One region of the uncultured Phyllobacterium sp. genome, then DNA from elsewhere that is predicted to be linked to it. Evidence: predicted binding sites of a transcription regulator. Region 1 holds the regulator's gene; the other holds the start of a gene.
The links. The regulator PhoB, encoded in region 1, activates phosphate uptake and scavenging genes when phosphate is short. The targets are predictions, from matches to a motif close to TGTCATNNANCTGTCAT.
Positions count from the first base shown of each region.

Region 1 (7,258 bases):
GTCTTCGGTCTGCTCGGACTGGCCGTGTTCATCAATTTCTTCGGCCTGCCGCGCTCCGCATCGCTGGTCGGCGGCCTGGTGCTGACGCTGATGACGCTGCCGACAATCATCATTGCGACCCGCGCCGCATTGCGCGCCGTGCCGCCATCCATCCGCTCGGCGGCGCTGGGTATCGGTGCCTCGAAGACGCAGATGGTGTTTCACCATGTGCTGCCGCTGGCCGCGCCCGGCATCCTGACCGGTACGATCATCGGCCTTGCCCACGCGCTGGGCGAAACCGCACCGCTGCTCCTGATCGGCATGGTGGCCTTCGTCGCCAACTATCCGGTTACGCCGCTTGATCCGTCAACGGCCCTGCCGGTGCAGATCTACATGTGGGCGAACGAAGCGGAGCGGGCCTTTGTCGAACGTACATCCGGCGCTATCATCGTGCTGCTTCTGTTTCTTGCAGTCATGAACATTGGAGCCATCATTCTGCGTCGCCGCTTCGAGCGGCGCTGGTAGGTAAAACGGGAGCGAACAATGAATCTGATGACAGAACGATCTCTCGAAAAAGCGGTAAACGACAAAATGAGTGCACAGGTCAGTACGATCAAAATGCAGGGCAAGGATGTCACCGTTCACTACGGTGAAAAACAGGCCCTGTTCGGTGTCAGCCTCGACGTGCCTGAGAAGATGGTGACGGCACTGATCGGCCCGTCCGGTTGCGGCAAGTCGACCTTCCTGCGCTCGCTCAACCGCATGAACGACACGATCGAAGGCTGCAAGATCGGCGGCAAGATCACGCTCGATGACGAGGATATCTACAATCCGAAGATCGACGTGGTCGAGCTGCGCGCCCGGGTCGGCATGGTTTTCCAGAAACCCAATCCGTTCCCGAAGTCCATTTTCGAGAACGTGGCCTATGGCCCGCGCATCCATGGTCTGGCCAAGAACCGGCACGAGCTGGAGGAAATCGTCGAGAAGAGCCTGCGCCGCGCCAGCCTGTTCGACGAAGTGAAGGACCGCCTGCATGAAGCCGGTACCGGTCTTTCCGGCGGCCAGCAGCAGCGCCTGTGCATCGCCCGCGCCATTGCCGTCAGCCCGGAAGTCATCCTGATGGACGAACCCTGCTCGGCGCTCGATCCGATTGCCACGGCAAAGGTCGAGGAACTGATCGACGAACTGCGCCAGAACTACACCATCGTCATCGTCACCCATTCGATGCAGCAGGCGGCCCGCGTTTCGCAGCGCACCGCCATGTTCCATCTCGGAAACCTCGTCGAGGTGGGCGATACGGAAATGATGTTCACCAATCCGACGGAAAAGCGCACGCAGGACTACATCACCGGACGCTTCGGCTAATCACGGGAAACAGGGATAAGAATATGACCGAGTCGCAGCATACCGTCCGTTCCTATGACGACGAACTGAAGTTCCTGACGCACAAGATCGCCGAAATGGGCGGCCATGCCGAGCGCATGGTCGAACAGGCCGTCACCGCCATGGTGAACTCCGACAATGCGCTGGCCCAGCGCGTCATTTCGGACGATCTCATCCTCGATGCCGGACAGCGCGAGATCGACGAGAAGGCCATCACCATCATCGGCAAGCGCCAGCCCATGGCGATCGACCTGCGTGAAATCATCGGCGCCATCCGCATATCCTCCGACCTCGAACGGGTCGGTGACCTCGGCAAGAACATCGCCAAGCGCGTCGTCGCCGTCACCGATACGCGCCAGACGCTTTCGGTCTATCGCGGCCTGCAGACCATCGCGGAACTTGCCCTGACGCAGCTCAAGGACGTGCTCGACGCCTATGCGACACGCTCCGTGCAGCAGGTCAACATCGTGCGCGAGCGCGATGACGAAATCGATGCGCTGTACACCTCGCTGTTCCGCGAACTCCTGACCTATATGATGGAAGACCCGCGCAACATTTCCGCCTGCACGCACCTTCTCTTCTGCGCCAAGAATATCGAGCGCATCGGAGACCATGCGACGAACATTGCTGAAACGGTCTACTACATCGTGACGGGTGCCCAGCTTCCGGCCGAACGGCCCAAGGAAGACCAGACCCACAGCATCATCGTCGATGAAGCCAGACAGCCTTAAACAGAATCAGGATTCCAGCAATGGCGATAGCTCCCAAAATCACTGTTGTCGAAGACGAGGAAGCGCTCAGCGTCCTTCTCCGGTACAATCTTGAAGCCGAAGGCTATGTCGTCGAGACAATCGCACGCGGTGACGAGGCGGAAATTGCGCTGCGTGAAAAAGTGCCGGATCTGCTCATTCTCGACTGGATGCTGCCGGGCCTTTCCGGCATCGAACTCTGCCGCCGCCTGCGGGCGCGGCGCGAGACCGAAATCCTGCCGATCATCATGCTGACGGCGCGCGGCGAAGAGAGCGAGCGGGTGCGCGGCCTTGCCACCGGCGCCGATGACTACATGGTCAAGCCGTTCTCGACCCCGGAACTGCTTGCCCGCATCAAGGCCATGCTGCGCCGGGTCAATCCGAGCCTGCTGTCGCATGTGCTCAGCTTCGGCGATCTGAAGCTCGACCGCGAGCAGCACCGCGTGTTCCGCAAGGAACGGGAGCTGAAGCTCGGCCCCACCGAATTCCGCCTGCTGGAATTCCTGATGCAGTCCCCCGGCCGGGTGTTCTCGCGCGGCCAGCTCCTGGACAATGTCTGGGGCGCCGACATCTATGTGGACGACCGTACCGTCGACGTGCATGTCGGACGGCTGCGCAAGGCCATCAATATCGGCCGCTCGATCGATCCGATCCGCACCGTGCGCGGTGCGGGGTATTCGTTCGGGTAATCAGTGCCTGCGCGAGAGTTCGCGCGTCGCCCCTTCGATGCCCGCCAGGGTCATGGGATACATGCGATGCGCGAAAATCTTGCGGATCATCGCCGTCGAGGCGGTGTAGTTCCAGTACTGTTCCTTTGACGGATTGAGCCAGGCGGCGTTCTTCCAGTGGTCGAGCACCCGGCCGAGCCAGACCGCGCCGGCTTCTTCATTCCAGTGTTCGACCGACCCGCCCGCATGGGAAACCTCGTAGGGCGCCATGGCGGCATCCCCGACAAAGATGACCTTGTAGTCCGGTCCGTACTTATGGATGAGATCGAGCGTCGGTATCCGTTCCGCATGGCGGCGGCGGTTGTCCTTCCACACGCCCTCGTAGAGGCAATTGTGGAAGTAGAAATATTCCATGTGCTTGAATTCGGAGCGGACGGCGGAGAACAGTTCCTCGGCGATCCGGATATGCTCGTCCATGGAGCCGCCCACATCGAAGAACATCAGCAGCTTGACATGATTGCGCCGTTCGGGCCGCGTCTGCACGTCGAGATAGCCGTGTTCGGCGGTTGACCTGATGGTGCCGGAAAGGTCGAGCTCGTCATCGGCGCCTTCGCGCACCCAGCGGCGCAGCCGTTTCAGAGCAACCTTGATGTTGCGGGTGCCAAGCTCGACACTATCGTCAAAATTCCTGAATTCACGCTTGTCCCAGACCTTGACCGCCCGGCCGTGCCTGCCTTCGTCCTGGCCGATGCGCACGCCTTCCGGATTGTAGCCATAGGCACCGAAGGGCGACGTTCCGGCCGTGCCGATCCATTTCGAGCCGCCCTGATGCCGGCCCTTCTGCTCCTCAAGCCGCTGGCGCAGGGTTTCCATCAGCTTGTCGAAACCGCCCAGCGCCTCGATCAGCTTCTTCTCTTCTTCCGTGAGGTGCTTTTCGGCGAGCCGGCGCAACCATTCCTCGGGCAGATTGGCAATGTCGACACCGCTCTCGCCGCCGAGCAGTTCCAGCCCCTTGAACACGTGACCGAAGACCTGATCGAAGCGGTCGAGATGGCGCTCGTCCTTCACCAGGGCGGAACGGGCGAGATAGTAGAACCCTTCCACATCATAGGTCACCAGCCCCGCATCCAGCCCCTCAAGCAGCGTCAGATATTCCCGCAGGGATACGGGAATTTTGGCGGCCTTGAGCTCGAGGAAGAAGGGGAGGAACATTGTGGGACCCTTTTACTGCATGCGATGAACGATGCCGGTTCTCTCGATGGGGCGGATGGTGAGCGCCATTTATCCCTGCCTCCTTGCCATGAAAGCCAGCCGCTCGAACAGATGCACGTCCTGCTCGTTCTTGAGCAGGGCGCCGTGCAGTTTCGGCAAGGCGTTCTTCGGGTCGGCGCGCAAATCTTCCGGGGCGATGTCGTCGGTGACCAGCAGGCGGATCCAGTCTAGTGCTTCGGAGGTCGACGGCTTCTTCTTCAGGCCGGGCACATCGCGGATCTCGTAAAACTGGGTGAGGGCGGCGCGCACGAGGTTCTGCTTGATGCCGGGATAGTGCACTTCGACGATCCGGGTCAGCGTCTCGACATCCGGGAAGCGGATATAGTGGAAGAAGCAGCGGCGCAGAAAGGCGTCGGGCAGTTCCTTCTCGTTGTTGGAGGTGATGATGACGATCGGCCGGTGTATGGCGCGGATCGTTTCGCCTGTTTCGTAGACGTGGAATTCGTTGCGGTCGAGCTCCTGCAGGAGATCGTTGGGAAACTCGATATCCGCCTTGTCGATCTCGTCGATCAGCAGCACGACTTTCCTGTCGGTCGTGAAGGCATGCCACAGCTTGCCGGGCTTTATGTAATTGGCGATGTCGTTGAACTTGGCATCGCCGAGCTGCGAATCGCGCAGGCGGCTGACGGCATCATATTCGTAGAGGCCCTGCTGCGCCTTGGTGGTGGATTTGACGTTCCATTCGACCAGTTCCAGATCGAGCGCCGCCGCGATCTGCCGGGCAAGCTCGGTCTTGCCGGTGCCGGGTTCGCCCTTGACCAGCAGTGGCCGTTCAAGTGCAATCGCCGCATTGACCGCCACCATCAAGTCCTTGTCGGCCACATAGGCCGCTGTACCTTCAAACCGCATCGCATTCCCTTTCGTGATGGACAAAGATTAAGGGGCGTGCCGGAGGAGGGCAAGAGCCGTCCGGGAATGCGGCGATATGGTTTTCCCGTTGCCACGCCCGCTTTCGCGTCTGGCTGTTGAAAGGTGGGAAAGACGGGCGGTCCCTGGAACGCGGGTCTTGGGGTATGTGGTATGCGATGCTTGCGATCCAAGGACCACCCGCCCCGGCGTTTTTGAGGGTTTTTGCCCAATGCGCAACCATTGAACCAAACCTCCCCGGCCGCACAGGTTTTCCTCCCTGTGAAGCCGAAGCGCCGATCCTTTCCCGACTTTCGAAAGTTTCCGGAAGCATTCCCGCCGGAAAGGACAGGGATGAGAATAACGTGGGTTGGGATGTGTTGGATAAGTTGGTGGTGAATTTCTCATAAAACAACAGCTTGGCTGTTCCAACCCCCCTCTGTCCTGCCGGACATCTCCCCCACAAGGGGGGAGATCAGCTGTCACGATTGTTTCAGCCAATCTTCAACATTGCAGAATAAGCAGAGCCGCTAATGCCAGTGCAATCTCCCCCCCTTGTGGGGGAGATGGGCGGCAGCCCAGAGGGGGGTGTTCCACGCATCCACAATGATTATGCGACAAAGATTGTGCGGGGAGGGAAAATCGTTTGCCGCGCACTGGTGCAATGCCTGCATCCGTCCTATATTCGGATCGGCGTTCTGCGCTTCTCGACAGGAGAGACATATTCCCCGGGGCCTTAATGATCCCTTAGGGAGCTGTCCCTGAGGAGGCCCGTGGGCTTCTTCACACGGCACCCACCTACTTTGTAGGTTCCCGGGATCGACTTCTCCATCGGTTGTGTGGACGCCACTTTTGTTTCATCCCGAGCCGGTTCGCGTGCCGGCGCCCCATGAAATCAAGCCTGTGCAGCACCACTCCCCCATCAAAGAGCTGAAGAAGAAACTGCGCCTGGAGGCCCTTGGCCGCCGCGATGCGCTGACGACGGAATTCCGCGTCGAAGCCTCGATGCGCATTGCCGATTTCGGCTTGGCGGCGCTTGCCGTCGATCCGGGCACCATTGTTTCGGGCTTCTGGCCGATCCGCTCGGAGGTGGATCTGCGCCCGCTGCTTTTCGGCCTGCGCGAGCGCGGTGCACGGCTTTGCCTGCCTGCCATCATCGACAAGCAGACGATCCTCTTCCGTGAACTGGTGCGCGGCGCGCCGATGATCGATACGGGCTTCGGCACGGCGGGGCCGCCGCACGACGCTGCCGTGCTTGATCCATCCTTCATGCTGGTGCCGCTGGCGGCCTTCGATGTCAGGGGGCACCGCATCGGCTATGGTGCGGGCTACTATGACCGGGCCATCGCGCATCTGCAGATCAAGGGCGTGAACCCGCGCCTGATCGGCGTGGCGTTTGACTGCCAGCAGGTTGAAACCGTACCCGATGAGCCGCATGATGTGCCGCTGGAGGCGATCCTGACGGAAAGCGGGTTGCGCCGCTTCGGCTAGACAGATAAATCGATCATTTCAGGCCCCGGCAAGGACCGGGCTCTCTTTCAGGATGTGCGCGTGAGATTACTGTTTCTTGGGGATATGGTGGGGCGTTCGGGCCGGACGGCGGTCTATGAGCAATTGCCGGGACTGATATCCGACCTGAAGCTCGATTTCGTCATCGTCAACGGCGAGAACGCGGCGGGTGGCTTCGGCATCACCGAGGAAATCTTTCACGACACGATCAATGCCGGGGCCGACGTGGTCACGACAGGCAATCACGTCTGGGACCAGCGGGAAGCGCTGGTTTTCGCCTCACGCGAACAGCGGTTCCTGCGCCCGGCGAATTTCCCGCTCGGCACGGCCGGCAAGGGCTCCGGTGTGTTTCTCGCCAAGAACGGCGCGCGCGTGCTTGTGTCCAACATCATGGGCCGTGTCTTCATGCATCCGGACCTGCATGACCCCTTCACCATCGGCGAGGAGATTCTCGCCGCCTGTCCGCTCGGCGAACAGGCCGATGCCGTGGTGTTCGATTTCCATGCGGAAGCCACCAGCGAAAAGCAGTGTTTTGGCCATTTCGTCGACGGCCGCGCCAGCCTCGTCGTCGGTACGCACACCCACGTGCCGACCGCCGATGCGCAGATCCTCAATGGCGGCACCGCCTATATGTCCGATGCCGGCATGTGCGGCGATTACGATTCATCGCTCGGCATGGACAAGGAAGAACCGCTGAACCGCTTTCTGTCGAAGGTGCCGAAAGGCCGGTTTGAAGCCGCCAGCGGCAAGGCGACGATCTGCGGCGTCGGCGTCGATATTTCCGACCGCACCGGACTTGCCGAAAGGATTTCTCCCCTGCGCATTGGCCCGCGGCTGGAGGAAACCATTCCC
Region 1 is NZ_CABSQF010000063.1:121-7,378, forward strand. Features, by position in the region: partial or broken gene pstA (phosphate ABC transporter permease PstA) at 1-504, shown strand, start outside; gene pstB (phosphate ABC transporter ATP-binding protein PstB) at 571-1,344, shown strand; gene phoU (phosphate signaling complex protein PhoU) at 1,368-2,093, shown strand; gene phoB (phosphate regulon transcriptional regulator PhoB) at 2,114-2,800, shown strand; gene RDL77_RS23030 (VWA domain-containing protein) at 2,801-3,991, opposite strand; gene RDL77_RS23035 (MoxR family ATPase) at 4,061-4,900, opposite strand; RNA gene ssrS (6S RNA) at 5,590-5,746, shown strand; gene RDL77_RS23045 (5-formyltetrahydrofolate cyclo-ligase) at 5,774-6,388, shown strand; gene RDL77_RS23050 (TIGR00282 family metallophosphoesterase) at 6,449-7,258, shown strand, end outside.

Region 2 (7,258 bases), on a different contig from region 1:
GAAGCTACCGGGCGCGAAGGCGAAGAAAACTCATAACCCGCTGTGGCTCAGCACCACGACAACCAGCATCGCAAATATCGCTCCGGCGGCGATTTTCCAGAAATCCCCGCGCTTCTTCATGCCGGGCCAGCCCAATGGCTTGATCAGATGCAGCGCCATCAGGAGGATCAGCAGCAGCGGCAGAATCTTGAGCATCGTCGTTACAAAGCCTGCCGCCTGAGGGGAACGGGTGAGTGGGGATTCGACAAGTGTGTGATCCCGCGCCAATTGTCAAATCGGCCTTTGACTCCGGGGCGCACATTGGGGAAGGTACGCCATCTGGGAGGATATTCATGACATCACGCTATGCACAGGTCTACCGGGATTGGCAGTCCGATCCGGAGGGATTTTGGGCCAGGGCCGCCGAGGCCATCGACTGGTCGCGGCCGTGGGAACAGGTCTTTGATGCCACGCATCAGCCCTATGGCCGCTGGTATCCGGGGGCGGAGTGCAACACCTGCTACAACGCCGTCGACCGTCACGTGGAGCGCGGCCGGGGTGATCAGGTCGCCCTGATCTATGACAGCGCGGTGACCGGCACGGGACGCAAGATCACCTATGCCGCCTTGCTCGACGAGGTGAACGCGCTGGCGGCGGTGCTGACCGACAGGGGCGTCGCCAGGGGTGACCGCGTCATCATCTATATGGCGATGGTGCCGGAAGCCGTGGTGGCGATGCTGGCCTGCGCGCGCATCGGCGCGGTGCATTCCGTTGTTTTCGGCGGGTTTGCCGCCCACGAGCTGGCCACGCGCATCGACGATGCCAAGCCGGTGATGATCATTGCCACCTCCTGCGGCCTCGAACCGGGCCGGGTGGTGGCCTACAAGCCGATGCTGGACAAGGCCATCGAGCAGGCGGCGCACAAGGTTACCTCCTGCCTCATTCTCGTGCGTCCGCAACAGCCGCACGAGCTGGTGGCCGGGCGCGATGTCGACTACGCCGCAGCTGTCGCTGCCGCCAGCGGGCGGAAAGTCCCCTGCGCGCGCGTCAAGGCAACGGACCCGCTTTATATCCTCTATACCTCGGGCACCACCGGCCAGCCCAAGGGCGTGGTGCGCGACAATGGCGGCCATCTCGTTGCGCTGGCATGGTCGATGGGCGCGGTCTACGACACGGCTGCGGGCGAGGTGTTCTGGGCTGCCTCCGATATCGGCTGGGCGGTCGGTCACTCCTACATCGCCTATGCGCCGCTGTTCATCGGCGCGACAAGCGTCCTGTTCGAAGGCAAGCCGGTGGGAACACCCGATGCCGGCACATTCTGGCGGGTGATTGCCGACCATAAGGTCAAGGTGCTGTTCACCGCGCCGACAGCGTTCCGCGCCATCAAGAAGGAAGATCCGAAGGGCGAGTTCATCGGCAAATATGATTTGTCCTCGCTGCAATATCTGTTTCTGGCAGGCGAGCGGGCGGATACGGATACAATCAAATGGGCCGAGGAAAAGCTTGGCGTTCCCGTCATCGACCATTGGTGGCAGACGGAGAGCGGCTGGCCCATGGCGGCCAATCCGGCGGGTCTCGGCATGCTGCCGGTCAAGTACGGGTCGCCGACCGTGCCCATGCCCGGCTATGACGTGCAGGTGCTCGATGACGCCGGGCACCCGGTCAAGCGCGGCGAGCTGGGCAATATCGTGGTCAAGCTGCCTTTGCCGCCCGCCTGCCTGCCGACGCTGTGGAACGCCGACCAGCGGTTCCGCGAGGCCTATATGGCGGAATTCCCCGGCTATTACAAAACCGCCGATGCGGGGATCATCGATGAAGACGGCTATATCTACATCATGAGCCGGACCGACGACATCATCAATGTCGCCGGACACCGCCTGTCGACGGGGTCGATGGAGGAGGTGCTGTCAAGCCATCCGGATGTGGCGGAATGCGCGGTTATCGGCATTGCGGACCATCTGAAGGGCCAGGTTCCCTGCGGTTTCATCGTGCTCAAATCGGGTGTTACCCGTGCGGCGGCGGATATCGAGCAGGAATGCGTCGCCCTGATCCGTGACCGGATCGGCCCGGTTGCGGCCTTCAAGATCGCGGTGACGGCCAAGCGGTTGCCGAAAACCCGGTCCGGCAAGATCCTGCGCGGGACGATGCAGAAGATTGCCGATCAGGAGCCGTGGAACATGCCGGCCACCATCGACGACCCCGCCATCCTCGACGAGATCAAGGCCGTACTCAACGCCAGGGGTATCGGCATTCCCGCCGGTTGACCGCCCCCCAAACGATCCTGTTCCGGCCAAATCCATGCCCGCATCTTTCTCGCCCCTGCTGACAGGCTCCTGACAGAAGGTTGTCAGGAGGGGTGTGCGATAGTGTCTTCGTAAGCAAAGGAGACAGGGTCATGAATATGGTTGATTTTGGAATCGTCGGAACGGTCAGGCGCCTGTGGTCGCGGTATGCACATCTGCGTGACGAAATGCGGACTGAACGCTCCGTCAGCGCACTCCCGGACTATCTGCTGAAGGACATCGGCTGGCCCGATGCCTATGCGGAACGTCTGGCACGGCGCAATTCAATGAAGGACGCCGCCGGCAGCGAAAATGCCGGCGCCGTTCGCCAATCCGGCCGTTCGCGGCGTCCGGCCCATGCGGTAACCGGAAAAACAAGCCAAAACGGACATTTCAAGCTAGAATACTGATCAGTGACGCCGAAAGGGAGCATCGCGATGGACCAGAAAAAGACAATCGGCCTCGTATTCATCGATGAGTTTGCCGATTGGGAGTTCGGTCTGCTTTCCGGATCAGCTGTCGAATGGTTTGGTGCGCGGGCGGTTGCTCTGGCCCCGACGGCGGGTCCCCTCAGGTCCATTGGCGGATTGCATCTCGTGCCGGATCGCGGACTTGATCCGCAGGAGAACGCGGATCTGGATGCGGTTGCGGTGATCGGCGCCAACACCTGGCCGTCGGAAGATGCTCCTGACATTGCATCCCTGCTGCATTCGGTTTTGTCACGCGGCGGCATTGTGGGCGGCATCTGCGGCGGGACGCTGGCTCTTGCCCGGGCGGGTGTCTTCGAAGGGCGCAGACACACCAGCAACGGTGCGGGCTGGATACAGTCCCAGATCGGCGACTATGCCGGTTCCTCCCTGTATCAGGACGTGCCGCATGCGGTGCGCGACGCGCAGATTGTCAGCGCGGCCGGATCGGCGCCGGGCACTTTTGCCACGGAATTTCTCGAAGCGTTCCTGCCGGAGCAGGCGGGGCAGATTGCCGGGATGCGCAGCTTTATTGCGCGCGAGTACCAGGCAGGCTTGAAGGATTAAGCAGCATGCGACGTGCAGATCGTCTCTTTCAGATCGTACAGAAACTCCGGGGCGGGCGGCTGGTTACCGCGCGCCAGCTGGCGGAAAAGCTCGAAGTGTCCGAGCGCACCATCTATCGCGATATTGCCGACCTCCAGTCCACCGGCGTGCCGATCGACGGCGAGGCGGGGGTGGGCTATATCCTGCGGGAAGGCTTTGACCTGCCGCCGCTGATGTTCACGCGCGACGAGGTGGTCGCGCTGGTTGCCGGCGCCCGGCTGATAACGGCCTGGGGCGGTGCCTCCATGGCGCGTGCAGCGGAAGAAGCCATCATCAAGATCGGGGCTGTTCTGCCCAAGGATGATCGCCCGCGCATTGCCAACACGCATATTCATTCGTCCGGAACCAATATCAGCAGCCATGACCGGGCGATGATCGATCTTGCCGAGAATGCGGCGGACCAGTGCCAGGTGCTGTCGGTGGCCTACAAGGACATGGACGGCAAGGAAAGCATGCGGGACATCAGGCCGCTCGGACTGTGGTTCTGGGGCAAGGTCTGGACCGTCATCAGCTGGTGCGAATTGCGCAATGATTTCCGCACGTTCCGCATCGACCGAATCACCAGGGCCGAGAAGGCCCAGCGCATCTTCCGGCAGGAGCGCGGCAAGACGCTGGCCGATTTCTATCGGCGGATGGAACTCAGCGAAGCGCCCGATGCCAAGAAGGCGTCTTAAACAGCTGTCTGGCCCGTCATGAGCGAGGCGGCAAAATCCTCCCGGTTCAAGGCAAAGTATCTGTATGGGGCGCCGTCGTGCGTGGCTGTGAGGCCGATCTTTTGCGCCACGCGAATGGACGCCGCATTGTCCGGATGGATTGCGGCAACGATGCGCTTGATGCCAGCCTGCCCGAAGGCGTGCACGACGAGCGGCCGGGCAGCCTCCGTCGCATAGCCCTTGCCCCAGGCGTGGCGATTGAGCCGCCAGCCGATTTCAATGTCCGGCCCCACCGCATCGTCCGGGATCAGCAGGACCCAGCCGAGAAACCGTTGCGGCCGGTCGCGCGCAAAGATCGACCAATAACCGAGATCCGGGCCGAAATCCGCCTCCATGCGCGCGGTGATGAAACGGCGATGCGCATCGGGATTCGTCCAGGGCCCCGGTATGAACCGGGTCACCTCCGGATCGCGGTCCATGGCCATGCAGTCTTCCAGATCAGCCACGGTGCGCGGGCGCAGGAAAAGCCGTTCCGTCTCGAATGTCGGCAGCAAGGCTGTATCTCCCGTAAAAGAAAAAAGCTCCACCGGAGGGGGAGCTTTCTCGATTCAGGGACTACCCGTCAAGGCAATCAAATGGCTTATTCTTCCTCGTCTTCGTCCGTATTGCGGCCCTTGAGCGAGGAAAGCTTGGCGAAAACCTTGTCCGCATCGAGCTCTTCGTCCTCTTCGCGGACGGCTGGCTGGATATCCAGGTTTTCCGTGGCCGATGCCGGCAGCAATGTATCGCCGCCTTCGCCGGGCTGGACCGGGCGGTTGCGGGAAGAACGCTCGACCTCGAGGTCAAGGTCGATCTGCGAGCACAGGCCGAGGGTGACAGGGTCCATCGGCTGGAGATTGTTGGAATTCCAGTGGGTGCGGTTGCGGATCTGCTCGATGGTCGACTTCGTTGTGCCGATGAGGCGCGAAACCTGCGCATCCTTCAGTTCCGGATGGTTGCGCACCAGCCACAGGATGGCGTTGGGACGATCCTGGCGCTTGGACAGCGGCGTGTAGCGCGGTCCCTTGCGCTTGGCTTCCGGCACGCGCACCTTCGGCTCGAGAATCTTCAATTTGTGATTGATGTCGGCTTCGCCCCTGGCGATTTCCTCACGCGACAGCTGGCCGGTCATCAGCGGATCCAGTCCCTTGATGCCCTGGGCGGATTCACCGTCGGCAATCGCTTTCACCTCAAGCGGGTGCAGTTTGCAGAAGGCGGCAATCTGGTCAAAAGACAGAGCGGTATTGTCGACAAGCCAGACGGCCGTTGCCTTTGGCATGAGAAGCTGGGTGGCCATTGAATATAGTCCTCTCGTTCGTCCGCTCCGGTGAGGCGGGACGTGGGTTCAACCACAATTTCCGGGAATTCGAGGCGTTATATAGCGGTAAATTCTCGATTGGGCAAGAATCGGTTTTCGTAGCAACCGAATGCAATTACCGGTTTCACCAAACTGTCATGAAATTGTCATGCCGCTGCAACGCCCGCGGGCAACTGATCCCTTGTAAACAAGAGGAGATTCAACAATGCCGCGCAAAACCCTTTGCATCGGACTGTGGACCGCCCTGGTCGCTTCCATCGCCCTGCCAGCCGCTGCCGAACCGGTTTTCAACCGGATCGCCAGCTTCCCGGTTGCTGACAATCTACCCAAGGATGCAGACACGTCAAAGCCGACATCGTCGGAAATCATCACGGCCTCGGAAGATGGCAAGACGCTGGTCTATTCCGACAGCCCCTATGGCGCCATCGGCTTCATCGATATCAGCGATGCCGCCAGGCCCAAGGCCGCCGGCCTGCTCAAGGTCGAAGGTGAGCCAACCTCCGTTGCGGTTGCCGGCGCCATGGTGCTGGCGGCGGTCAACACCTCCAAGGATCACAAGAATCCCTCCGGCCGGCTTGACGTGATCGACCTTGCATCGCGCACGGTGCTGACGAGCTGCGATCTCGGCGGTCAGCCGGACTCGGTCGCCGTCTCGCCCGACAGGACCTTTGCCGCCGTTGCCATCGAAAACGAGCGCGACGAAAAACTCAATGATGGCGAGCTGCCGCAGCTTCCCTCCGGCGATCTCAAGATTTTCTCGTTGAAGAACGGCGCGCCCGATTGCACGAGCATGAAGACCGTCGTTCTGACCGGCCTTGCCGACATCGCCCCGGAGGATGCCGAGCCGGAATTCGTGTCGATCAACGCGAACAACCAGATCGCCGTCACCCTGCAGGAAAACAACCATATCGCGATCATCGATGCGGCCAGCGGCAAGATCACCTCGCATTTCTCCGCCGGCACGGTCGATCTCGACAAGATCGACGTCAAGAACGACGGCGCGCTGAAGTTCGACGGCAGCATGAAGGGTGTCCTGCGCGAGCCGGATACCGTGAAATGGCTTGGCAATGACCGCATTCTCACAGCCAATGAAGGCGACTACAAGGGCGGTTCGCGCAGCTTCACGATCTTCTCCACGGACGGCAAGGTTCTCTATGAATCCGGCCCCTCGCTGGAACACAGGATTGCGGCAGCCGGTCACTATCCCGACAAACGCAACAAGAAGGGCGTGGAACTCGAAGGCGCCGAAGTCGCGCAGTATGGCGACACCAACTACATCTTCGTTGCCAGCGAGCGCGGTTCCGTCGTCGGCGTCCACAAGGATACCGGCAAGGACCCGGAATTCGTGCAGCTGCTGCCATCGGGCATCGCCCCGGAAGGCATTCTTGCCATTCCCTCGCGCAACCTGTTCGTCACCGCCAATGAATCCGATCTGGTTGCGGATGGCGGCGCGCGCTCCCATGTCATGATCTATGAGCTGAAGGACCAGGAACCGGCCTATCCGAAGATCGTGTCGGTGTCGAAGGATGATGGCACGCCGCTGGGCTGGGGTGCCCTGTCGGGCCTGGTCGCAGACCTGAAGGAGCCGGGCAAGCTCTATGCGGTCTCGGACTCGTTCTATTCCGCCGCGCCCACCATCTTCACCATCGATGCCAAGCAGACACCGGCAAAGATCACCCGGGCGCTGGTGGTCACGCGCGGCGGCCAGCCGGCCCAGAAGCTCGATCTCGAGGGCATCACCACCGATGGCGCGGGCGGCTTCTGGCTCGCCAATGAGGGCGACCAGTCCAAGCTGGTGCCGCATGCGATCTTCAACGTCAACGAGAAGGGCGAGATCAAGAAGGAAATCGCGCTTCCCGAGGAGCTGCTGCCGCATCAGACCCGTTTCGGGCTGGAAGGGATCACCCGCGTCGG
Region 2 is NZ_CABSQF010000016.1:97,388-104,645, forward strand. Features, by position in the region: gene RDL77_RS12115 (SGNH/GDSL hydrolase family protein) at 1-36, shown strand, start outside; gene RDL77_RS12120 (hypothetical protein) at 31-195, opposite strand; gene RDL77_RS12125 (propionyl-CoA synthetase) at 333-2,243, shown strand; gene RDL77_RS12130 (DUF1127 domain-containing protein) at 2,375-2,671, shown strand; gene RDL77_RS12135 (DJ-1/PfpI family protein) at 2,699-3,295, shown strand; gene RDL77_RS12140 (YafY family protein) at 3,301-4,008, shown strand; gene RDL77_RS12145 (GNAT family N-acetyltransferase) at 4,005-4,541, opposite strand; gene RDL77_RS12150 (DUF1013 domain-containing protein) at 4,628-5,323, opposite strand; gene RDL77_RS12155 (esterase-like activity of phytase family protein) at 5,550-7,258, shown strand, end outside.
Region 2: a site for PhoB is predicted at 5,478-5,494, ahead of RDL77_RS12155 (esterase-like activity of phytase family protein). Genes of this name have one in related genera too.